One region of the Undibacterium sp. 5I1 genome, then DNA from elsewhere that is predicted to be linked to it. Evidence: predicted binding sites of a transcription regulator. Region 1 holds the regulator's gene; the other holds the start of a gene.

The links. Region 1 encodes FliA, which starts transcription of late flagellar genes. Its sites were predicted from a motif close to CTAAAGTTTNNNNNNNNNNNGCCGNTA; they were not measured.
Region 2: RGU72_RS02480 (flagellin) is a predicted target of FliA. The motif match lies at 3,437-3,463, and genes of this name have one in related genera.

What each region holds. Positions count from the first base shown of each region.
Region 1 covers NZ_JAVIWI010000001.1:1,556,198-1,564,115, reverse strand. Annotated here, with positions in the region: gene flhF (flagellar biosynthesis protein FlhF) at 1-996, shown strand, start outside; gene RGU72_RS06990 (MinD/ParA family ATP-binding protein) at 989-1,843, shown strand; gene RGU72_RS06985 (RNA polymerase sigma factor FliA) at 1,850-2,581, shown strand; gene RGU72_RS06980 (flagellar motor protein) at 2,563-3,303, shown strand; gene motD (flagellar motor protein MotD) at 3,311-4,096, shown strand; gene RGU72_RS06970 (flagellar protein FlgN) at 4,437-4,925, opposite strand; gene flgM (flagellar biosynthesis anti-sigma factor FlgM) at 4,922-5,233, opposite strand; gene flgA (flagellar basal body P-ring formation chaperone FlgA) at 5,347-6,006, opposite strand; gene flgB (flagellar basal body rod protein FlgB) at 6,287-6,763, shown strand; gene flgC (flagellar basal body rod protein FlgC) at 6,766-7,170, shown strand; gene RGU72_RS06945 (flagellar hook assembly protein FlgD) at 7,303-7,918, shown strand, end outside.
Region 2 covers NZ_JAVIWI010000001.1:583,801-591,718, forward strand. Annotated here, with positions in the region: gene fliD (flagellar filament capping protein FliD) at 1-980, opposite strand, end outside; gene RGU72_RS02475 (flagellar protein FlaG) at 1,088-1,465, opposite strand; gene RGU72_RS02480 (flagellin) at 1,553-3,343, opposite strand; gene RGU72_RS02485 (tetratricopeptide repeat protein) at 4,053-6,674, shown strand; gene RGU72_RS02490 (DegT/DnrJ/EryC1/StrS family aminotransferase) at 6,667-7,785, shown strand; gene RGU72_RS02495 (acetyltransferase) at 7,796-7,918, shown strand, end outside.

The sequences.
Region 1 (7,918 bases):
AACTTAGTCAGTGGCGGTGAATTAGCCGACGTGATGACTGAAATCCGGTCTATGCGCAGTATGCTGGAAGCGCAGCTGGCGGAGATATCCTGGACGAATACCCAAAAGCGTCAACCTCAAAAAACAGAAGTAATGCGGGAGATGCTGGCAACGGGTTTCAGTGCAAGCTTGTCCCGTTATCTCGTCGATAAAATGCCAGATTCAGAAACTGTCGCTAGCAGCATGGATTGGATTAAAGCGGTCTTAAATCGCAATTTATCTACCATCAATAATGAGAGCGAAATCTTAGAAAAAGGCGGCGTTTATGCTTTGGTTGGCCCTACAGGCGTAGGCAAAACCACCACCACAGCAAAACTCGCTGCCCGCTGCGTGATGCGCCATGGCCCTGCCAAACTGGCATTGATTACGACGGATGGTTATCGTATTGGTGGCTACGAACAATTGCGTATTTACGGCAAAATATTAGGCGTGATGGTGCACTCGGTCAAAGATGAATCTGATTTACGAATTGCTTTGTCTGAACTAAAAAATAAACATACCGTATTAATCGATACGGTCGGCGTCAGCCAACGCGACAAAATGGTGACGGAGCAGGTTGCTATGTTGTCTGGTGCAGATGCCAATGTGAAACGCTTATTGTGTTTAAACGCGACCTCTACAGGCGAGACACTCAGTGAGGTCGTTCGGGCTTATCAGGGTAGCGGGTTGGCGGGATGTATTTTGACCAAGCTTGATGAGGCCGCGACTATCGGCGGCGTGTTAGATATCGCAATTCGTCAAAAGCTTCATATCTATTATCTCGCCAGTGGCCAGCGTGTGCCTGAGGATTTGCACATCGCAAACAAGCAGTACCTGGTTGATCGCGCATTCAAATTAAAACGAGAGACATCTGCCTATCGATTGCAAGATGAAGAGCTACCGATGGTGATGGCAAATGCGGCTATCGCCTCCGCCGCGAATACCAATAATGGTTTGAGGGAGGTGTCTTTTGGCTAGTTTTGATCAGGCAGAAGGCTTGCGCCGGATGTTAGAGGCGCCAAGACCTCGTGTGCTCACGTTTTTATCCGCTTTGCGTGACGAAGAAAAAAGTGGCATGCTTATTAATTTAGGTGCTTCTCTTGCGAGAAAAGGGCAGCAAGTCTTGATGGTTGACGCCAGATCTTCGGCCAATAGTATTGGCGCGTGGCTCAATGCAAATACCGAGCAGACCTTGTTGGACGTTGCAAGACAACGGCGTACAATGCAAGAGGCAGTAAAAATTGTATCAGCAGGCTTATCTGTGACGATGCTCTCAAAATATGCGACTGCATTGGCGCGACTGCCGGCCGAAAATACTAAGCGTTTATCCCGTGTTTTTGATGTTGCTGCAAACAGTGCGGACTTAGTCATTGTGGACAGCGAAATTGATGGCGATGATGCGTTCCCGCTAGCTTCATTTGAAGAGAGCGAAGTCGTAATACAAGTATCTGCCAATGCGGCCACGATTAAAGATGCTTATGGTTTGATTAAACGTGTCAATAACCGCGTAGGCCGTCGTTCTTATGGTATTTTAGTATCGGGTGTAACAGAACCGGAAGCACGATTGGTTTATACCAATATGGCACAAGCAGCTAGTCGATATTTAGCAGTACCTTTGCATTTTGTTGGCTACGTGCCAGAGGACGATCACATGAAAAAAGCAGCGCATTTAGGTCGTTCGGTGATTGATGCATTCCCATTGGCGGGTGCCTCTATTGCGTTTTCTCAATTAGCTGAGCGGCTTGCCTTGACCGCAAGATCAACAGCCCGCTCAACATTAGGTTTACATGGATTGCCAGAGTTAGGTATTCGTCTCGGAATTTGATTGATTATGTACACCGCTAGCGGAAAATCAGATAAAAATTCCCTACTTACGGAGCATGCTCCACTAGTGAAGCGACTCGCTTATCAATTAAAAGCGAGATTGCCCCCCAGCGTCGAAGTTGATGACTTAGTGCAGGCCGGTATGATAGGTCTGCTAGATGCCGTTAACCGTTATGAAGACAATCACGGCGCACAATTTGAAACCTATGCAGTGCAACGCATACGCGGTGCAATGCTGGATGAATTGCGCAGCAGTGATTGGCTGCCGCGTGGTGTGCGCCAAAACATGCGCAAAATTGAAAACGCAATGAACGCATTGCAGCAAAAATTAGGACGTCCACCGCTAGAAACGGAAGTTGCTAAGTTGCTGAAATTGAGTCTGGCCGAATACCAGGATTTGCTGGGTGAGAGTGGCGGACATCAACTCGTGTATTACGAAGATTTTCATGATGCAGATACCAAAGAGCATTTCCTCGATCATTACTGTAACGATCGTTCAGGCGATCCTTTAGAAGATCTTTTGCATGGCGATTTTCGTGATGCTGTGATCTTCGCGATTGATAGTTTGCCCGAGCGAGAAAAGCTACTCATGGGTTTGTATTACGAACAAGAGCTCAATTTAAAAGAGATAGGCGCCGTCATGGGCGTATCCGAATCCCGGATATCGCAACTTCATAGCCAGGCAGTAGCCCGACTCAGGGCTTCGTTAAGGGAGAAAGCGTGGACTGGGCTAGCCTAATTGGATTTATCTTAGTAGTTGTCGGCATCTTTTCAGGCCAGCTGATTGAGGGTGGACGCTTATCCTCCTTAGTGCAGCCTGCTGCGTTTGTTATCGTTGTCGTCGGCACGATTGGCGCTGTTTTGTTGCAAAGCCGGATGCCCACGTTTATCCGTGGCATAAAAATGCTACGGTGGATCATCTCCATGCCAATAGATACAAGTAAAAAAACTATACAAGAAGCCTTGATCTGGAGTGTTGTCGCACGTCGTGAGGGTTTCCTCAGTCTTGAGCGCTACATGGATTCTAGTAAAGATCAATTTATTAGCAAAGGCTTACGCCTGGTGATTGACGGTGTTGATCCATCCCGCTTAAAAGACATTCTTGACGTCGATATTTCTTTGTACGAGATGGAGCAAAGACAAGCAATAAAAATTTGGGAAGCCGCGGGAGGCTACTCGCCGACGATAGGAATCTTGGGGGCGGTACTCGGCTTAATCCATGTTATGGAGAATCTGACAGACCCAAGCAAACTCGGTAGTGGTATTGCAGTCGCTTTTGTCGCGACTATTTACGGTGTTGGATTAGCAAACCTACTTTTTCTACCCATTAGTAATAAGCTCAAAGAAATTATTCACCGGGAAGTTGTCCGGCGCGAGATGTTATCAGATATTTTTTATAGCATTGCTCTTGGTGATAGCCCTCGTGTAATCGAAGAGCGCCTGGCAAACCATAAAAATTAAATTGGTCATGAAGAGAAAGAAATACCAGGAAGAACATGATAACCATGACAGATGGTTAGTTTCTTACGCCGATTTCATCACCTTATTATTTGCTTTTTTTGTAGTGATGTACGCGATATCATCGGTCAACGAAGGCAAATATCGGGTGTTGTCTAATTCTCTTACGGGGGCATTCGGTAAAGCAGTTTTGGTGCAATCAGTAAAACGGGATATCGACGTTGAACCGACGATTAAGCTAGATCCTCTTCCCATCATCAGACCCAAAAATGCGGAACCATTACGCAAAGAACGTGAGCAAATGACTGGCATTGCACGCGATATTTTGGCCGTGCTGGAACCGTTGGTCAGAGAGGGGAAAGTACGCGTAACTCAGACTAGTCGCGGCGTAACGATAGAAATTAATGCTAGCGTGCTTTTTGCCCCTGGTGAAGCGAAGCTCAATGATGATTCAAACCAGGCATTAACGGCGATCGCTTCTGTATTGAAGTTAGATAGTCACGCAATTCAGGTCGAGGGATATACCGATAATCTTCCTATCAAAAATACTAATTTTCCCTCGAACTGGGAATTATCTGCTGTACGTGCAAGCACCGTAGTTCGATTGTTCACAGAAAATGGGGTCGATGAGAATCGAATGACTGCAGTTGGTCAGGGACCAAAAATGCCAGTTGGATCAAATGACACTATAGACGGCAGAGCGAGGAATCGACGCGTCACTGTCACTATCTTGGCTATTTTGCCGGAATCGGGTATTGATGTTCCGGTTACCTCTGCCGATAAAAGAACTAACTGAGCTTGTAATCTGCGTGTAATGTGTTAGTGCAAGTATAAGTGCAATACTAGTTATCAGCCTTGCACAAAAATACAGCTACGTGCTCGTTATATTTTACTTTTTTGCTAGGTAACGTGAAATACTGGATCAAATACTCATTCTCGATTAGACTATACTCACTATGAGTATAGTCTAGTCGTACAAATAATTATTAGGCGATAAGATATATTTGGAGGGTATGGTAGGGGAGTATATCAAGCTACCTAGTTTGTAAAACAATATATAGCTATCAAAAATTGTTATCTAATTGTGACTTTCGCAGACAAACCAGAGTTGACGCAGTAACTGTCGTTGGGTTCAATTAACCTGCAACGACACCACGACCCGTCATATTTTTGACAGTGGACTGACCATTAGGTCCGTACATTGATCCAGCGGGATTATTTTGTTGCAGTATATTTAATGCGTTTTGGTTGCGAGTGAATTGGCGGTTAATTAAAATGCCATTTGTGCGGTTATTTTCTTGCGCTTGCTCAGAAATTGTTAAAAGTGTTTTCCAGTAATTCGATGTTTCTACTTCTGCCGGAGCTTTTTCTAGTAATGCCTGCATGCCGGAATTATCTGAAGTGAATCCTAATTCTTTTAAGCTTGATGCGCGCAATTTTTCTAATTCTGACACTTTTGCTATTATGAGACTCTTGTTTTTAGTCAGATCAATTAGATCATTCACACGTGCTTCAACTAGCGCAGCTTGTTCCAATTTCAACAACTCAGATAATGATGTCATTTCTACGACTTCATCTTCAAGGCATTGATTTAATTGGAGTAGTTTTGCGCTGGAGAGGTTCATGATGATTGTTTTCTGGAGTTTAATAAATCTTTAACAGTCTCAAGCAAGCCATCAGCTACTTTTTCTGAGTTGACCTGGAAGCGTCCTTCAGAAATGGCGAGCTTAATTTCTTCCACTTTTTTTGTTGCAAACACACCGCTATTAGCCTGAGTATTTTGTAAAGCCTGCAATTGCGTCGACAGGGGCGAGATCTGCACCGTATGCGAAGGCGTCGTTGCTACCTCTGCTTTATCGGGCGAGCGATCAGTACGAACCTGAGTACCAGTTGGTACTGCCGGCGTACTTGGTAGTGCGTCATTAATTTTCACAGCGTTACCCTCTTTATTCGGATTTATATACATCTACGTTATGTATATCGGCTGCGTTATTTTAAACTTTAACCTTGAGTAAGGAAATATCGTTCCAAATGGTAATTTCCGATTCAATAGGTGACCTCAATGATCCCACCAGCTCTGGCTATTCCGCTAACTACTTGACCTGACATTGTCTTTGCTTTTGCTACTTGTCCTTCGCTGGCATTGTTTAATGCCTGTCCGTCAGTCGCCACTTGAAATCCTTTACCCGTACTGGTTACGCGCACGGATTGTCCTTGTTGCACTACCGGAGGATTTTTTAGTATGTCTCCTCTTAATGTAGTGCCAGACGTGACGGATGTCGTTATTGACCTGCCTATCGCTTGCTCTGGATTTGTCACAACACCATTTGGTAGGCTTGATAATTCTCCTTTGGTTTTGATTAGATCCGAGGCTGTCAGAACATGTCCTATCGCCAAAGATCCCGCAGTGACATAGTAATCGCCAGTAATTTGCACATTTGCTGTGAGATACACAATCCAAGGCGTTGGTTCTGCGCAGCGTACGCCTACCGTAATCTTGCCCCAAGGTTTACTTCCCTGAGGTAAAAATGGCAATAAATTAGGGCATGCAGCTAAGTTTAAGCGACTATCCAGTGGCCCAACGCTAATGCGCACATCGCCAGATTGGCCGGCGGACTGTGTTTTTAAAAAGTTTTCTGCTGCCTCTCTCACCGCCAAGGGATTTTGCTGAGCGTTGTTTGGCTCGGCAACGACTTGCGTGCTCAAGATTATGCTTAGGATGGCCAGCATTGATCTCGATATTAATCGCTTTTTCATTGGATTCTCGGTGGAAGCATTGAATCAAATTGTAGGTTTTATCTTGGAAAGTAAATCGAGGAATAGACGGTATTTTGGTCTTCTTTTTAGACGATTGGACTTGCCTTTACGGGGATAACATGCAAAGCATCAAAAACCGTTTAAACAGCCGCTGATATTGCTTTTACTTAAATTATCGCGTTGTTATCAAGCTAAAACTGGACTAAAGCAGATCGTAATTGGAGGGAATATGGCTAACAGAATCGACGATTATTTTCGTTTTCAAGAAACTGCGCTATCTGTCAGAGGGCAGCGTCAGCAATTGATTTCATCCAATATCGCTAACGCTGACACGCCCAATTATAAAGCGCGCGATATCGATTTTTCGTCCGCGATGAGTAATGCATTGAATAATGCAGCCACTTCAACATCGACTGGCGCTGCCGTCAACCAGAATGGCAATTTGGCTAATAATGCAATGAGCCAAACAGTAAATCAATCCTCAGCTGAGTTAATAAAAACATCTCCTAATCATCTTGACGGACAAAATAGTGCCGGCACTAGTCAGCTATTGTACCGAAACCCCGTACAGAGCAACGTGGACGGCAACACGGTAGATATGGATGTGGAGCGCAATCAATTCGCGGATAACTCTTTGCGTTATGAGGCTAGCCTTACTATGATTAATATGCAGATTCGCGGCATGTTGGCCGCTATCCAGGGGTAATTATGTCCTTATTCAATATTTTTAATGTCGCAGGTTCCGCCATGAGTGCCCAGGCACAGCGCTTGAATGTGGTGTCTAGTAATTTAGCCAACGCCGATAGCGTAACCAGCTCAAACGGTCAGCCCTATAAAGCCAAACAGGTCGTTTTTAGCGCCGTGCCGTCCAGCGATGCCACTGCCACATCCGTCAAGGTGAAGGAGGTCGTCGAAGATGGTAATCAACCTAAATTGATATATGACCCTAAGCATCCTCTTGCCGATGAAAAAGGTTATGTGGCGACGCCAAATGTCAATGTTGTCGAAGAAATGGTGAATATGATTTCTGCCTCTCGCTCTTACCAGACAAACGTTGATACGATGAATGCCGCTAAAACTTTGTTGCTTAAAACCCTTACTTTAGGTCAGTAAGTAATCATGTTGTTCAATGCTACTTAGTTTTGTTATTAGCAAAATTAGTAAAAGCATTGTGTTAAAAATGTCTCATCAGCGTATCAATAAAATACTTTTGCAACGCTCTAAATACTGGATGAAGGAGTTCAAATGACTACTATTACTAATACCGTTGATCCAGCTTTACTGGCGACGCAGAACGGTACTGCAGCGACAAAATCGACTGTAGCAGATACTCAAAATCAATTTTTGAATTTGCTCGTAACGCAAATGAAAAATCAGGATCCACTGAACCCGATGGACAACGCTCAGGTGACAAGTCAGTTAGCCCAGTTATCCACAGTAACAGGGATCAATCAGCTCAATGCTGCAGTCGCTACTTTAAGCACCAATATGATTGCTGGACAAAATTTACAGGCCGCCAACATGATTGGTCATGGTGTGATTGCACCTGGTAGTGCAATTAGTTTGTCTAGCGGTAAATCGATTTATGGCATCGATTTAGTTCAGGGCGCAGACAAGGTCGATGTCACGATTAAAAATGCCGCCGGTGCTACGGTTAAGACAATTAGTCTTGGCTCAACAGCATCAGGCCTTAATCAATTAACCTGGGATGGTAGCACCGATGCTGGTGGTGTTGCGGCTGACGGCCAGTACACATTCTCTGTAGCTGCAACTTCAGCAGGCAAAGCGGTGGATGCAACTGCATTAAGTTTTGGCCTCGTGTCTAGCGTTACATCCAACGCGCAAGGAGTTAAATTGAGTG
Region 2 (7,918 bases), 970 kb from region 1:
GTCGAGTCGCCCAATAGCAGGCCACCTTTTTGTGTGCTGCTATTGTAGGCGGTAAGACTGGTAATTGTTGCATTGAGAGCGTTATATGCTTGTACGAAACTATTGACGCCATTTTGTACCGAACCTGAGTTAGTCGTTACCGAAACTGTTGTTGATCCTACTTTGGTTAAGTTGAGAGTAACACCCGGTAGTGAACTAGTGACTGTATTTGCCGCGCTGGTGATATTTATCCCATTGACTTTCAGGTTGGCATTTTGAGCATTACTGATTTCAGTAAAATTTTGCGTTCCCGACGGGTCATAATTAAGTAGATTGGCTATCGTAGCATCACCGGTTGAACTAATTTTTAAGCTGGAAGCTACACCGGTTTTGCTTGAGTTGAGTACCAAGTGGTAAGGCGTCGCGCTACCATCACCAACAATCGATGCCGTGACACCTACGCCAGCCGTATTGATCGCATCGCGGATGCCTTGCAGCGAATTGTTCGTGCTATCAATAGTAATGGTACCCGTTGTTTGAGTTGTATCTTGTGCAAACGTCGCACCACTGTAGGTGCCGTTGGTAGCAGTGCCAGTGATCGTACCAAGCTGGAACGACACCGTGGTTGATGCGCCTGTTCCAATTGCGTCTGAAGAACTAGCCTGACCCACGCTGGAAATACTTTGACTTTGTGCCAGCTGACTTATCGCGATATTATATGTCCCAGCTGTAGCTGATGCAGCAGCGGTCGCAGATATAATCGTAGAGTCGCTTGATGTGGCAGTCAAAGACTGAAATACAGATGGCTTGCTTAAATTTGACACTGCACTTTGGAATGAGCTTAGCGCACTGTTCAGAGTGCCATAGGCAGAAACTTTGGCTTGGTAACTCGCTTGTTTAGTTGCCAAGCTGGTTAACGGCTGACTTTCCACTTGCATCAGCTTACTTACAAGTGAATTAACATCAAGGCCTGAGCCTATACCCGTGGATTGAATGGACACCTGATTCCCCTTTACAAGAAACTACTATATCTAGTTATCGGCAAAAGCAAACCAGACTTTAGAAGGGGATTTACCTGCCTATTTCAAAACTGAACGTTTTTAGCATTTCAGGCGCTTTGTTTGATCAATAGTCCCTGAAGTTTATCCAGAGACTTAGAAATTTCCAGCACTTCCTCATTTGGTATCTGGCGCAGAACTTGTTTGGTCTGCTGATCAATGAGTTTGACCACAACATGCTTAGAGTCTGGATCAATACTAAATTCTAAGCCTTGTGAACTAGATTGAAGTGATTTATTAATATCTTTCACCGCAGCCTCAACCTGTTCTCTGGTTGCTTGCGTTTTGCCCGCAGGAGTAACTGCTAGTGATGTATCTAGCGGCGTTGCTGCCTTGGCATTAGATGTCGGGGCGATGTTGCCAGATGGGGGACGATCTGAGACAGTTTGCCCTGATGGTAGTTGATTACCAGTCGAAAGAGCATCCATGATTGTTTCCTTTAAGTAAAATTCCCCTGGTCAAAAAATGACCAGGGGATTGCACTTTTCAATGAAGAGTTAAACCCCTGCCATTGATTAACGCAACAGAGCCAACACACCCTGTGGCAAGGCATTTGCCTGTGCCAAGATCGCTGTACCTGCTTGTTGCAATACTTGACCACGTGTCAAGTTAGCAGTTTCAGCAGCGAAGTCAGTATCCTGAATACGGCTACGGGAAGTAGTCAAATTCTCTGCCGTTGTTTGCAAGCTGCTGACAGCAGAGGCAAAACGGTTTTGATACGCACCCAAGGACGCACGTGAGCTATTGACCGATGCCAGAGCAGCATCAATGGTTGCCAAAGCAGACGTTGCACCCGATGCTGTGGTCAAATCCAGTGAAGAGAGGCCTGCGCCTGCCGTTGCTGTTGCCGCTGTGTTACCAGCAGTTAAGCCAGACGCTGTGGCACCAGCTCCAGCTACTGTCGTCGTACCTACTGCAAGACCAGTATTTGCAAGGGTTGCATTACCTTTTGTCGTAACAGTAAATCCAGCGCTTTGGGCTCCGGCAAGAGTTAAAACACCTCCTGTATTAGTGGCGGTAACACCAGTTTGTGATGTCTTGGCATTAATTGCAGCAGCTATTAATACACCTTGCGCTGTAGCAGTTGCAGCAGTGCCAACGGTGCCAATATCGACACCGTTGATATTGATGTCGCCTGCGCTAAGTGAGAAGTTAGTTCCGGTGATGGTTGTGCCACTTGTTGTACCTGTTCCACCATTTGCTAATGTAATACCAGCAGAGCTTGTCGATGACAACGATACTGTACCAACGGTTGTTTTAATACCAGCTGTTGCAGCAGCAATGCCTGTTGTTAAACCGGTGTTAGTATCGTTGGCGCCAGCGTTGGCAGATTTTGTGATGGTAATATTTCTAGCATCTGATGCGGTTAGTGATACGGCGCCTGTCGTGCTGTCAAAGGTTGCTGTTACACCAGTCTGGCTAGTTTTTGAATTGACTGCAGCGGTTACTTGAGCACCGCGTTCTGCGACAGAGCCTGCCGCCGCGAGTGCGCCAATATCGACACCATTGATTTTGATATCACCAGCGGCGATTGCGGCAGTAGCACTAGTTGCAGTGCCTGTCACAGTCGTTGCATTCGCACTGGCAGTAACACCAGTTTGACCGCTTACCGCATTAATTGCAGCGGCCTTTGCAATGGCGCTACCACTGGAGTTTGCACTGGATACGCCATCAGAGCTAGTTGCGCCAACGTTAAAGCCGTTAATGGCCAGATCGCCGGAGTTAAGGCCCCCAATCGCGTTAGTGCTGCCAGCAAGTGTTGTAGAGTAACTAGAGTTAGAACCTACGCCTAAAGAGGAAGAATTAGCGCTGGCGATGGATGCGATGTTGATCTGATCGTTTGATGTACCGTTTGCACCAACTTGGAAGCCTTGTGATGTAAAGCTACCATCAAGTAAGTGCACGCCGTTGAAGTTAGAAGAGCCAGCAACACGGTTGATTTCAGAAATCAGCTGGTTGGATTCATTATTAATGGCAGCACGGTCAGATGCGCTGTTAGAACCGTTGGCTGCCTGAACAGCAAGGTCACGAATACGTTGTAAGTTATTGCCGATTTGCGTTAAGTCGCCCTCAGCCGTTTGCGCTAAAGAGATACCATCATTCGCATTACGAACCGCTTGGTTCAAACCACCGATTTGCGATGTCAGACGTTGAGAAATTGCCAAGCCCGCAGCATCGTCTTTTGCACTGTTAATACGTAAGCCTGATGACAAACGTTGCAAGGAAGTCGCGAGGGAGTTTTGGGACGTTGTCAAATTGCGTTGCGCATTGAGCGATGCAATATTGGTATTAATATATGAAGCCATGGTGATACTCCTTACCTAAGTTATTTGAACTGGCGAGTGGCCTTAAACTTTGGTCTGTCTTGTTAAGACTACAGGACCGCCGTTGTTATCAGGTATCGGACGGATGCTTAAAAAGTTTAATGAATTTCCCCAAGTAAATATTTTATTTAGGGTGTAAAGTTTTATTTGCTCGCCCGTTAGTCGGCATCAATTCGAATTACTTGAGGGTGAAAATGATCTTATTTTCAAGATGAATTTTCTATAAATTTTGCTAATCTTCATCTAAATAATTCTGCTGACGATGCATTTAGGCGTTTTGGAAAGTTAAACCAAAGTTCGCTGCCTTAGCTTTAATATCAATTTGCCATTGTTAATGTTAATACTGACCATTTATTAGAATTTGTATAAGACAGTCCGGCGATGACAATATTATTGTGTCATCGAGAACTTAGCTAATTCACTTAAATTTATTGCTGATGTTTATCCCCGTAATTTAATACTCTATGGGTGTATTAAAAGTTGTCTAGGTATTAATTGGTCTATAAGGTGTATTTTAAGAAAATAGTGGGGGAGTATCTGTGGATTGAGCAGTCGCCATTAGTAATTGCGAACACATGCAGCGACGCAAATTCACTTATATCTTACGGTGGCTATTAATTATTCGGTAGCTTTACTGAGCATCATTTTTTCACTGGTATAAAAGGAAATCAAACGTGAGCCAAGTCTTGTCATGAGTAGTGAAAATGAAGTGGAGCTTAGTGAACTCACTTCGCCTGAGCAAGCTTTAGCTCAAGCGCTAGATCAACTAATGGCAATGGCACAGCAGTGCAGGCAAAGCGGTAATCTTTTGAAGGCGGAGGAGTGCTATGAGCTGATCTTGACGCATGCGCCCGAGCATGCAGACGCCAATTTCCAGGCCGGGCAATTGAAGCTTTTGCAAGACGATCAACTTAATGCGCTGGCTTATTTTGAGCGCGCTATCCAGGCGTCTCCGGCGACTGGCTCATATTGGTCGTCCTATATCGCAATTTTAAAGTCATTAGGTGAAGAGAGTGTTGTCGCTGAGGCGCTGAACTTGCGGGCGCATTTTTTAAGAGATACCACTGATCACCTGACTGCCTCTGAGTCAGATCAAAAAACGGATAACGATCCGCCAATAGCAGATAATCTGCCGAATTTGTATATCCCAAAGACGCGACCTCTGACTTCAAAAAAATCCTTCATTCCGTCTGAAGGAGTGGGTCAGCTCGTTCATTTGTACGAGAAAGGTATTTATTCAGAAGTGGAGCGTCTGGCACGCAAGCTGACAAAAAAAAATCCAAGGCATGGGTTAGCCTGGCGCTTTTTAGGGATTGCTTTGCTGGAGCTTGAGCGCAAAGAGGCATCTTTAGTTGCCATGCAACAAGCAGTACGCATTTTGCCCAATGATCCGATTGCGCATTTTAATTTGGCTCTCGGGTATGCGAAAATGAATAATTTCTCTTCAGCCGAACAGCATTACCAACAAGCGATCAATTTGAATCCTGCGATGTTGGAGGCATACAATAATTTAGGTAATTTACTCGCTGCACTATCCAAGTTCGATGAGGCGGAGTCTTGTTTTCGGGCTTTAATTCAATACAAGCCAGAGTTTGCTTTAGCACATCTCAATTTGGCTAATGTGCTGAAACAAAGCGAACGTTTGCAGGAAGCAAAAGCGGAAGCGATGCTGGCATTAAAGCTAGCACCAGACATGGCAGAGGCGCACAATTCTCTGGGAGGAGTTCTGCATCTCTTAGAAGAATTAGATCTAGCATCAGATCATCTGCAACGAGCTATTGCGCTGAAGCCAGATTTTGCCTCGGCTTACAATAACTTAGGTACGGTGTATCTAGAAAAACGTCGGTATTTAGATGCCCAAGATTGTTTTAGAAAAGCCTTGATTCATAATCCTAAAATGAGCGCTGCTTGCCGATGCTTAGGCGTCGTAGGCACTTTATTAGCAGAACCGATAGAGGAATCAGAACAATTTCTTCGAAGGGCGTTAGAGCTCGATCCCAAGGATCACTACGCAAATACTGCTTTGTTATTCTTGCTCAGTGAGGCGACTCATGTCACTCCAACCGCATTGTTTGCGGAGCATTTGCGTTTTGGTGAGCGTTTTGAATCGAGTCTGATATCAACCTGGTCAAAACATGCTAATGATAAAAACAGTGATCGTCCTCTAAGAGTCGGCTTTGTTTCGGGTGATTTTTACAATCATGCCGTTGCTACCTTTATTAGTCCGATCTTGGAGCACCTGCACAAGTACCAGTCTCTTGAGTTACACGCTTACTATAATAATGATGAAGATGATAAAGATACCGCCAAGTTGAAATTCTACTTTCATCAATGGAAAAAAATACACCTGAAGAGTGACGATTGGACATTTAAACAAATTGTTGCCGACAAAATCGATATTTTAATAGATCTGTCAGGGCACACATCGTTAAACAGATTGACATTATTTGCCCGCAAGCCCGCACCAATTCAGATAAGCTGGATTGGTTATCCAGGCACGACCGGTTTGCGTGCGATGGATTATTTTGTGACGGATCGATTCTGCTTGCCGTCTGAACAATTTGATCATCTTTTTTCGGAGAAATTAGTGCGACTACCTGCGATTGCTCCGTTTTCTCCGTCGCCTGAATCTCCAGAAGTAAATGATTTACCTGCGTTAACAAACGGTTATGTCACTTTTGGGAGCTTTAATCGAATCGGGAAAATAACGGATGATGTGATTCAAGTATGGTCAAACTTATTAAACGTAGTGCCATCTAGTAAGTTGTTTTTGGGCGCTATGCCACAAGACGCCAGTTTTCAGCATTTGATTGATGCTTTCTCTAGCAGAGGGATTTCTCGCGATCGGTTAAGCTTTTTTGGCCGGTGCGGGATGACTTTGTATCTTAAACAATTGCAAAAGATTGATATTTGCCTGGATACTTTTCCCTACAATGGTGGGACAACCACCCTCCACGGACTCTGGATGGGCGTACCGACATTAACCAAGGCGGGTTCTACCGTGTCTGCGCGGACAGGTATTGGACTTTTATCTCATGTTGGTTTACAGCGATGCGCCGTATCTAATGATGAAGAATTCGTTAAAGAGGGTGTGTATTGGGTTGAACATTTGGACGAATTGGCGCAACTAAGAGCATCTTTAAGGGATAGGATGAGAAACTCACCGTTGATTAAGCCTGAGCTTATCGCCGCAGGTCTCGACCGGGCGATGCAAATAATGTGGCAGAGATGGTGCAAGGGCTTAGCTGCAGAATCTTTTGTCGTTGAGGAAGCAGAATTGAATGTCGCAAAAAAATGGAGTAGTTATGAGTGACTTCACGCCACCACGCCCAATTTATGTTACGCAACCTCTGCTGCCACCACTAGCGGAATTTATGCCGTACCTAGAGCAAATTTGGGCGAATAAAATTTTGACTAATGGTGGACCTTTTCATCAGCAATTAGAGCAAGAGCTATGTGATTATCTCGGTGTAAAACACTTGTGTCTGTTTGCAAATGGCACGTTGGCGTTATTAACTGCCTTGCAGGCATTGCGAATTTGCGGGGAGGTAATTACTACGCCTTACTCGTTTGTAGCGACGGCACACTCCTTGTTGTGGCATGGGATTAAACCTGTTTTTGTCGATATTGATCCGGTTAGTCTTAATATGAATCCAGACAAGATCGAAGCAGCAATTACAACCTCAACTACTGCGATTATGCCAGTGCATTGCTATGGACATCCTTGCGATGTAGACCGGATACAAAAGATCGCAGACGACTATAATTTAAAAGTAATTTACGACGCGGCTCACAGTTTTGGGGTCCAATGTAAAGGCGGTAGCGTATTGAATTATGGTGATTTGTCAGTCTTGAGTTTTCATGCGACTAAGGTTTTTAATACGTTTGAGGGTGGCGCTATTATTTGTCCCGATGCAAAAACCAAAAATCGGATTGATCATCTGAAAAATTTTGGTTTCGTTGATGAATTAACCGTAGTGGCCTCAGGTATCAACGGCAAGATGAGTGAGATCAATGCTGCGTTTGGCTTGTTGCAACTAAAAAGTATCGATGATGCGCTGCAACAGCGCAAGGAAGTCGATAGAGCTTATCGGCGCGGGCTGGTAGGTATTGCTGGTATCCATTGCGTACCTGACGCTGGTGAGGACATTGCTAATTATTCGTATTTTCCAATTTTGGTTCAGCAAGACTATCCGCTGAAAAGAGATGAGCTATATCAAAAATTGCGTGATTCCGGAATTTATGCGCGACGTTATTTTTATCCGCTGATCAGCGAATTTCCAATGTATCGTAGTATCCCTTCTGCCCTGCATACTAATCTACCAGTTGCCAGCAAGGCTGCCAGTGAGGTGATTTGTTTACCGATTTACCCTGATCTGAATTTGTCTCAAATTGAGCGGATTATTGATCTGATTAAAAGTTGATGATCAGCTTATGAAAACAATCATCTACGGAAATGGGGCGATCGCAAAATTAGTTTTTTCATACGCGCGTCATAGTATGAATATTGCAGGTTTTACAGTGGACGATATTTGTATTGCTGATAATACGGATAGT